Regions from separate parts of the Streptomyces sp. MK7 genome, predicted to be linked through region 1. Evidence: predicted binding sites of a transcription regulator. Region 1 holds the regulator's gene; the other holds the start of a gene.
What was found. The regulator HrcA, encoded in region 1, represses chaperone genes, less so after heat shock. The targets are predictions, from matches to a motif close to TTNGCACTCNGNNNNNCNGAGTGCNAA.
Positions count from the first base shown of each region.

Region 1 (3,409 bases):
TGGAACTGCCCCTGCGGCCGCTCCTCGCCGCGCAGCTTGGCCAGCTCGCGCAGCAGGCGCTCCTGCTCGGGGTCGAGCTTGCTCGGGGTCTGGACCTCGACGTGGACGACGAGGTCGCCCCGGCCGCCGCCGCGCAGATGCGTGACGCCCCGGCCGTGCAGCGGGATCGACTGGCCGGACTGCGTGCCCGGGCGGATGTCGACCTCCTCCAGGCCGTCCAGGGTCTCCAGCGGCACCTTGGTGCCGAGGGCCGCCGCGGTCATCGGAATGGTGACCGTGCAGTGCAGGTCGTCGCCGCGCCGCTGGAACGTCGGGTGCGGCAGCTCGTGGATCTCGACGTAGAGGTCACCGGCCGGACCGCCGCCGGGGCCGACCTCGCCCTCGCCCGCGAGCTGGATGCGCGTGCCGTTGTCCACGCCGGCCGGGATCTTCACCGTCAGCGTGCGCCGGGCGCGGATACGGCCGTCGCCCGCGCACTCCGGGCACGGGGTCGGCACGACGGTGCCGAAGCCCTGGCACTGGGGGCAGGGCCGGGAGGTCATGACCTGGCCCAGGAAGGACCGGGTGACCTGCGAGACCTCACCGCGGCCACGGCACATGTCACACGTCTGGGCGGAGGTGCCCGGCGCCGCGCCCTCGCCGTTGCAGGTGTTGCAGACGACGGCGGTGTCGACCTGGATGTCCTTCGTGGTGCCGAAGGCCGCCTCGTCCAGCTCCACCTCCAGCCGGATCATGGCGTCCTGGCCCCGGCGGGTGCGCGAGCGCGGTCCGCGCTGCGACGCGGTGCCGAAGAACGCGTCCATGATGTCGGAGAAGTTGCCGAAGGCGCCGGCCCCGAACCCGCCCGCGCCGGCCGCGCCGGACTGCGAGAGCGGGTCGCCGCCGAGGTCGTAGACCTGCTTCTTCTGCGGGTCCGACAGCACCTCGTAAGCGGCATTGATCTCCTTGAACCGCTCCTGCGTCTTCGGATCGGGGTTGACGTCCGGGTGCAGCTCGCGCGCGAGCCGCCGGAAGGCCTTCTTGATCTCTTCCTGCGACGCGTCGCGACGCACGCCGAGAACGGCGTAGTAGTCCGTGGCCACTTACGACTCCGCCAGGATCTGTCCGACGTACCGTGCCACTGCGCGTACCGCTCCCATCGTTCCCGGATAGTCCATGCGGGTCGGTCCGACCACGCCGAGCTTGGCGACTGCCTCGCCGCCCGAACCGTAGCCCACCGACACGATGGACGTGGAGTTGAGTCCTTCGTAGGCGTTCTCGTGACCGATGCGCACGGTCATGCCCGGATCCTGTGTCTCGCCGAGCAGCTTCAGCAGGACGACCTGTTCCTCCAGCGCCTCCAGAACGGGCCGGATGGTGAGGGGGAAGTCGTGTGCGAAGCGGGTCAGATTGGCGGTGCCGCCGATCATCAGCCGCTCCTCGTTCTCCTCCACCAGGGTCTCCAGGAGCGTGGACAGCACCGTGGAGACCGTCCCGCGGTCCTCGAGGTCGAAGCCCTCGGGCAGATCCTCCACCAGCTGCGGCACGTCCGTGAAGCGTCGGCCGGCGACCCGGCTGTTCAGCCGCGCCCGCAGGTCCGCGAGCGAGGTCTCGCCGAACGGGGCCGGACAGTCGATCATCCGCTGCTCGACCCGCCCGGTGTCCGTGATCAGCACCAGCATCACGCGCGCGGGCGCGAGCGCAAGCAGCTCCACGTGCCGCACGGTCGAACGGGTCAGCGACGGGTACTGCACCACGGCGACCTGCCGGGTCAGCTGCGCCAGCAGCCGCACCGTACGGGCCACCACGTCGTCGAGGTCGACGGCGCCGTCGAGGAAGTTCTGGATGGCGCGCCGCTCCGGCCCGGTCATCGGCTTGACCCCGGCGAGCTTGTCGACGAAGAGGCGGTAGCCCTTGTCGGTGGGGATGCGGCCCGCGCTGGTGTGCGGCTGGGCGATGTAGCCCTCGTCCTCCAGGGCCGCCATGTCGTTGCGGACCGTGGCCGGGGAGACGCCGAGGTTGTGCCGCTCGGTGAGGGCCTTGGAGCCGACCGGCTCCTCGGTGCCGACGTAGTCCTGGACGATGGCACGCAACACCTGAAGCCGTCGCTCACTGAGCATCGCGCGCACCTCCAGAATCTTCCTCGGCTCCCGCCTGGCACTCGGCGCATACGAGTGCCAGCATTCCCGGGCCCAGTGTACGGCCGTCGGGTACATCGGCGGCAAGGCTGGTGCCGGCAGGCCGGTGCCGGGAGGGCTAGCGTCGCGGCATGACGGTGACTTGGGAAGAGCTGGGGTGGGAGCGGCTGGCGGAGGGCGTCGGCCGGGTGCGGTTGCCGGTGTGGGACTGCACGGTCGGGCTGGTCGTCTCCGGCGGCTCGGCGCTGCTGGTGGACGCCGGGTCGAGCCTGGCGGAGGGCGCGCGGCTGCGGGCCCAGGCGCGGGAGCTCGGCGGTGACCGTGTGACACTTCTCGCGCTGACGCACCCGCACTTCGACCACGTCTTCGGGGCGGCCCGGTTCGAGGACGCGGAGGTCTTCGCGGCCGAGGGCTCACGGACCGTGTTCGACGGCGTGCACGGGCGTGCGGAACTGCGCGCGGACGCCGTGCGCAACGGGCTGGACGCGCGGGCGGCGGACGAGGCGGTGGCGGCCCTGGTACGGCCCGGCCGCGAGGTCTCCGGCCGGCTGACCCTCGCCCTGGACGGCGGCCGGGAGGTGCTGCTGGCGAACGTGGGCCCGGGCCACACCGCGCACGACCTGGCGGTGGTGGTGCCGGGCGAGCGTCCGGTGGTGTTCTGCGGCGACCTGGTCGAGGAGTCCGGCGAACCCCAGGCCGGCCCCGACGCCGTGCCGTCCGGGTGGCCCGACGCCCTGGACCGGCTGCTGGCACTGGGCGGCGAGGACGCCCTGTACGTCCCCGGTCACGGAGCGGTGGTGGACGCCGCCTACGTCCGGGCCCAGCGGGACGCCCTGGCGGCACGCTTCGGCGTGTCGCGCTGATCGGCGCAGGACTTCTCCTATCGTCACCCGAATGCGCCCACCCGTCTCCCGCCACCGCCCTTCCAATGAGGGCCCTTCGGGCCCGCCCCTCCCACCCGTCTCCCGCCACCGCCCTTCCAATGAGGGCCCTTCGGGCCCGCCCCTCCCACCCGTCTCCCGCCACCGCCCTTCCGACGAGGGCCCTTCGGGCCCGCGCCTTCGTTCGTACTCCCCCGACCTGACCCCGCCGTGGAAGAAGCCGAAGGCCGTGCCGGAGGTGCCGGCCGAGCCCGGCCTGGTGGTCGAGGAGCCGGGGAGCGGCTTCTGCGGGGCGGTGATCCGTTGCGAGGCGGGCACGGTGACCCTGGAGGACCGCTTCGGCAAGCACCGGGTGTTCCCGCTGGAGCCCCGGGGCTTCCTGCTGGAGGGACGTGTGGTGACCCTGGTACG
Region 1 is NZ_JAVACL010000003.1:304,792-308,200, reverse strand. Features, by position in the region: gene dnaJ (molecular chaperone DnaJ) at 1-1,082, opposite strand, end outside; gene hrcA (heat-inducible transcriptional repressor HrcA) at 1,083-2,099, opposite strand; gene R2S09_RS06100 (MBL fold metallo-hydrolase) at 2,249-2,980, shown strand; gene R2S09_RS06095 (DUF3097 domain-containing protein) at 3,228-3,409, shown strand, end outside.

Region 2 (3,409 bases), on a different contig from region 1:
CACCCCTATCTGCCGGGTCTGTCCTACGAGCAGCAGCGGCGCGAGATCTGCGACATGCAGGACATCATGGAGGACCAGTTCGGCAAGCGCCCGAAGCTCCTGCGCCCGCCCTACGGCAACTACAACCAGGACACCCTGGCCGCCGCCAAGTCCTGCGGCATCGAATACGCCCCGATCTGGAACGAGGAGGTCTTCGTCGACCACTGGGAGTTCCGCGAGGACGACCAGCGGCTGCGCCGCGGCGACATCGTCCTCACCCATTTCCGGGGCCGCAAGGAGTGGAACGGCACGATGGCCGACGACATGCGCCGGTTCCTGAACTACGTGACGGCCAAGGGGTTCGCGGTGGCCCGGCTGGAGGACTACCTGTGACGCTGCGGCCGTGGCCCCGGCGCACGGCCGCGCTCCTGCTCGCGGCCGCACTGCTGCTCCTGGCCGGCTGTGCGCCCTCCGTCGACCCGATCGAACGGCTGGGCCGCAAGGCGGCACAACGGGTACGGCCCGAGACGCCGGCCGCCGGGGAGGCGTACCGCCGCTGGGGCCTCGCGGCCCCGCTGTCCCCGCCTCCGCACCCGCCGGCCCGCCCGCTGCGCCTCACCACGCGGGCCTCCGCCCTGCCCCCGGTCCTGGACCACGTCCACACCTCCGACCGGGTCGTCTTCCTCACCTACGACGACGGCGCCGAGCGGGACCCGCGATTCGTCGACATGGTCCGCGAACTGCGGCTGCCGGTCGGCATGTTCCTCACCGACAGCGTCGTCGGGCCGGGCTACGGGCACTTCGGGCGCCTGCTCTCGGCCGGCGCGGACCTGGAGAACCACAGTCTGGACCACCCGTCGCTGCGCGGCCTGCCGTACCGGGCCCAGCGCGCGGAGATCTGCGGCCAGCGCGACAAGCTCCACGGCCGCTTCGGCGTCCGCGCCCGCCTCTTCCGCCCGCCCTACGGCGCGTACGACACCACGACCCTGAGCGCCGCCGCCCACTGCGGGGTCTCGGCGGTCGTCCTGTGGCGCGCGTCGATGAAGGAGACCGACCTGCACTTCACCCACGGCCGCCACTCCCTCCGCCGCGGCGACATCCTCCTGGTCGCCGCCAACGACGACGACCTCGACGGCCCGCCCCTCCACACCCGCACGACCCGCCTCCTGCGAAGAATCCAGGAGGAGGGCCTGACGGTGGGGAGGCTGGAGGACTACCTGTGACGAAACACCCCGTCCGGGGGCTCCGGGGGGGGATCGAGGACGAGGCCGTTCAGGCCGGAGCGGGGGTCTGGGGGCGGCAGCCCCGAGGGCCGGTCACCACAGGACGCAGCACCTCGCACAGACGACTTGGAGAACGAGCCCCCGGCCGACGCGCCGCGAGGCAATTGGCACTCCGCTTGACCGAGTGCTAACGACGGTCATAGTCTCGGCTCTGGCACTCCCCCCTGGAGAGTGCCAACACAGCGACGGGCAGGTCCGGCACCCGCGACGACGGATCGACCTGGTCGCCACCTCAGACAGTTAACCCCGTGAGATCTCCGAAGGGGGAGGTCGGATCGTGACGACCGCCAGCTCCAAGGTTGCCATCAAGCCGCTCGAGGACCGCATCGTGGTCCAGCCGCTCGACGCCGAGCAGACCACGGCCTCGGGCCTGGTCATCCCGGACACCGCCAAGGAGAAGCCCCAGGAGGGCGTCGTCCTGGCCGTGGGCCCGGGCCGCTTCGAGGACGGCAACCGCCTTCCGCTCGACGTCAAGGTCGGCGACGTCGTGCTCTACAGCAAGTACGGCGGCACCGAGGTGAAGTACAACAACGAGGAGTACCTCGTCCTCTCGGCTCGCGACGTCCTCGCGATCATCGAGAAGTAATCGCCTCGATTCCTGCTCAGAGCTGCGCCCCTGGCCCCCGCGACCGATAAGAAGCCGGGCGCCCGGGGCGCAGCGCCTTTTCCACCCAGATTTCCGAGAGGGCTCCCGCTGCCATGGCGAAGATCCTGAAGTTCGACGAGGACGCCCGTCGCGCCCTCGAGCGCGGCGTCAACAAGCTCGCCGACACGGTCAAGGTGACGATCGGCCCGAAGGGCCGCAACGTCGTCATCGACAAGAAGTTCGGCGCTCCCACCATCACCAACGACGGTGTCACCATCGCCCGCGAGGTCGAGGTCGAGGACCCGTACGAGAACCTCGGCGCCCAGCTGGTGAAGGAGGTGGCGACCAAGACCAACGACATCGCCGGTGACGGCACCACCACCGCCACCGTGCTCGCCCAGGCGCTCGTGCGCGAGGGCCTGAAGAACGTCGCCGCCGGCGCCTCCCCGGCCGCCCTGAAGAAGGGCATCGACGCCGCCGTGGCCGCGGTCTCCGAGGAACTGCTGGCCTCGGCCCGCCCGATCGACGAGAAGTCCGACATCGCCGCCGTCGCCGCGCTGTCCGCCCAGGACCAGCAGGTCGGCGAGCTCATCGCCGAGGCGATGGACAAGGTCGGCAAGGACGGCGTCATCACCGTCGAGGAGTCCAACACCTTCGGTCTGGAGCTGGACTTCACCGAGGGCATGGCCTTCGACAAGGGCTACCTGTCGCCGTACTTCGTGACGGACCAGGAGCGCATGGAGGGCGTCCTCGACGACCCGTACATCCTGATCCACCAGGGCAAGATCTCCTCCATCGCGGACCTGCTGCCGCTGCTGGAGAAGATCATCCAGGCGAACGCCTCCAAGCCGCTGCTGATCATCGCCGAGGACGTCGAGGGCGAGGCCCTGTCGACCCTGGTCGTCAACAAGATCCGCGGCACCTTCAACGCCACCGCCGTCAAGGCCCCCGGCTTCGGCGACCGCCGCAAGGCGATGCTCCAGGACATGGCGATCCTCACCGGCGCCACCGTCATCTCCGAGGAGGTCGGCCTCAAGCTCGACCAGGTCGGTCTGGACGTCCTCGGCTCCGCCCGCCGCGTCACCGTCACCAAGGACGACACCACGATCGTCGACGGCGCCGGCAACAAGTCGGACGTCGAGGGCCGCATCGCCCAGATCAAGGCCGAGATCGAGAACACGGACTCCGACTGGGACCGCGAGAAGCTCCAGGAGCGCCTCGCGAAGCTGGCCGGCGGCGTGTGCGTGATCAAGGTCGGCGCCGCCACCGAGGTGGAGCTGAAGGAGAAGAAGCACCGTCTGGAGGACGCCATCTCCGCGACCCGCGCCGCGGTCGAGGAGGGCATCGTCTCCGGTGGTGGCTCCGCGCTCGTCCACGCCGTGAAGGTCCTGGACGGCAACCTCGGCAAGACCGGCGACGAGGCCACGGGTGTCTCGGTCGTCCGCAAGGCCGCCGTCGAGCCGCTGCGCTGGATCGCCGAGAACGCCGGCCTGGAGGGCTACGTCATCGTCTCCAAGGTCGCCGAGCTGGAGAAGATGAGCGGCTACAACGCCGCCACCGG
Region 2 is NZ_JAVACL010000004.1:24,601-28,009, forward strand. Features, by position in the region: gene R2S09_RS06910 (polysaccharide deacetylase family protein) at 1-372, shown strand, start outside; gene R2S09_RS06915 (polysaccharide deacetylase family protein) at 369-1,202, shown strand; gene groES (co-chaperone GroES) at 1,540-1,848, shown strand; gene groL (chaperonin GroEL) at 1,962-3,409, shown strand, end outside.
Region 2: a site for HrcA is predicted at 1,367-1,393, ahead of groES (co-chaperone GroES). Genes of this name have one in related genera too.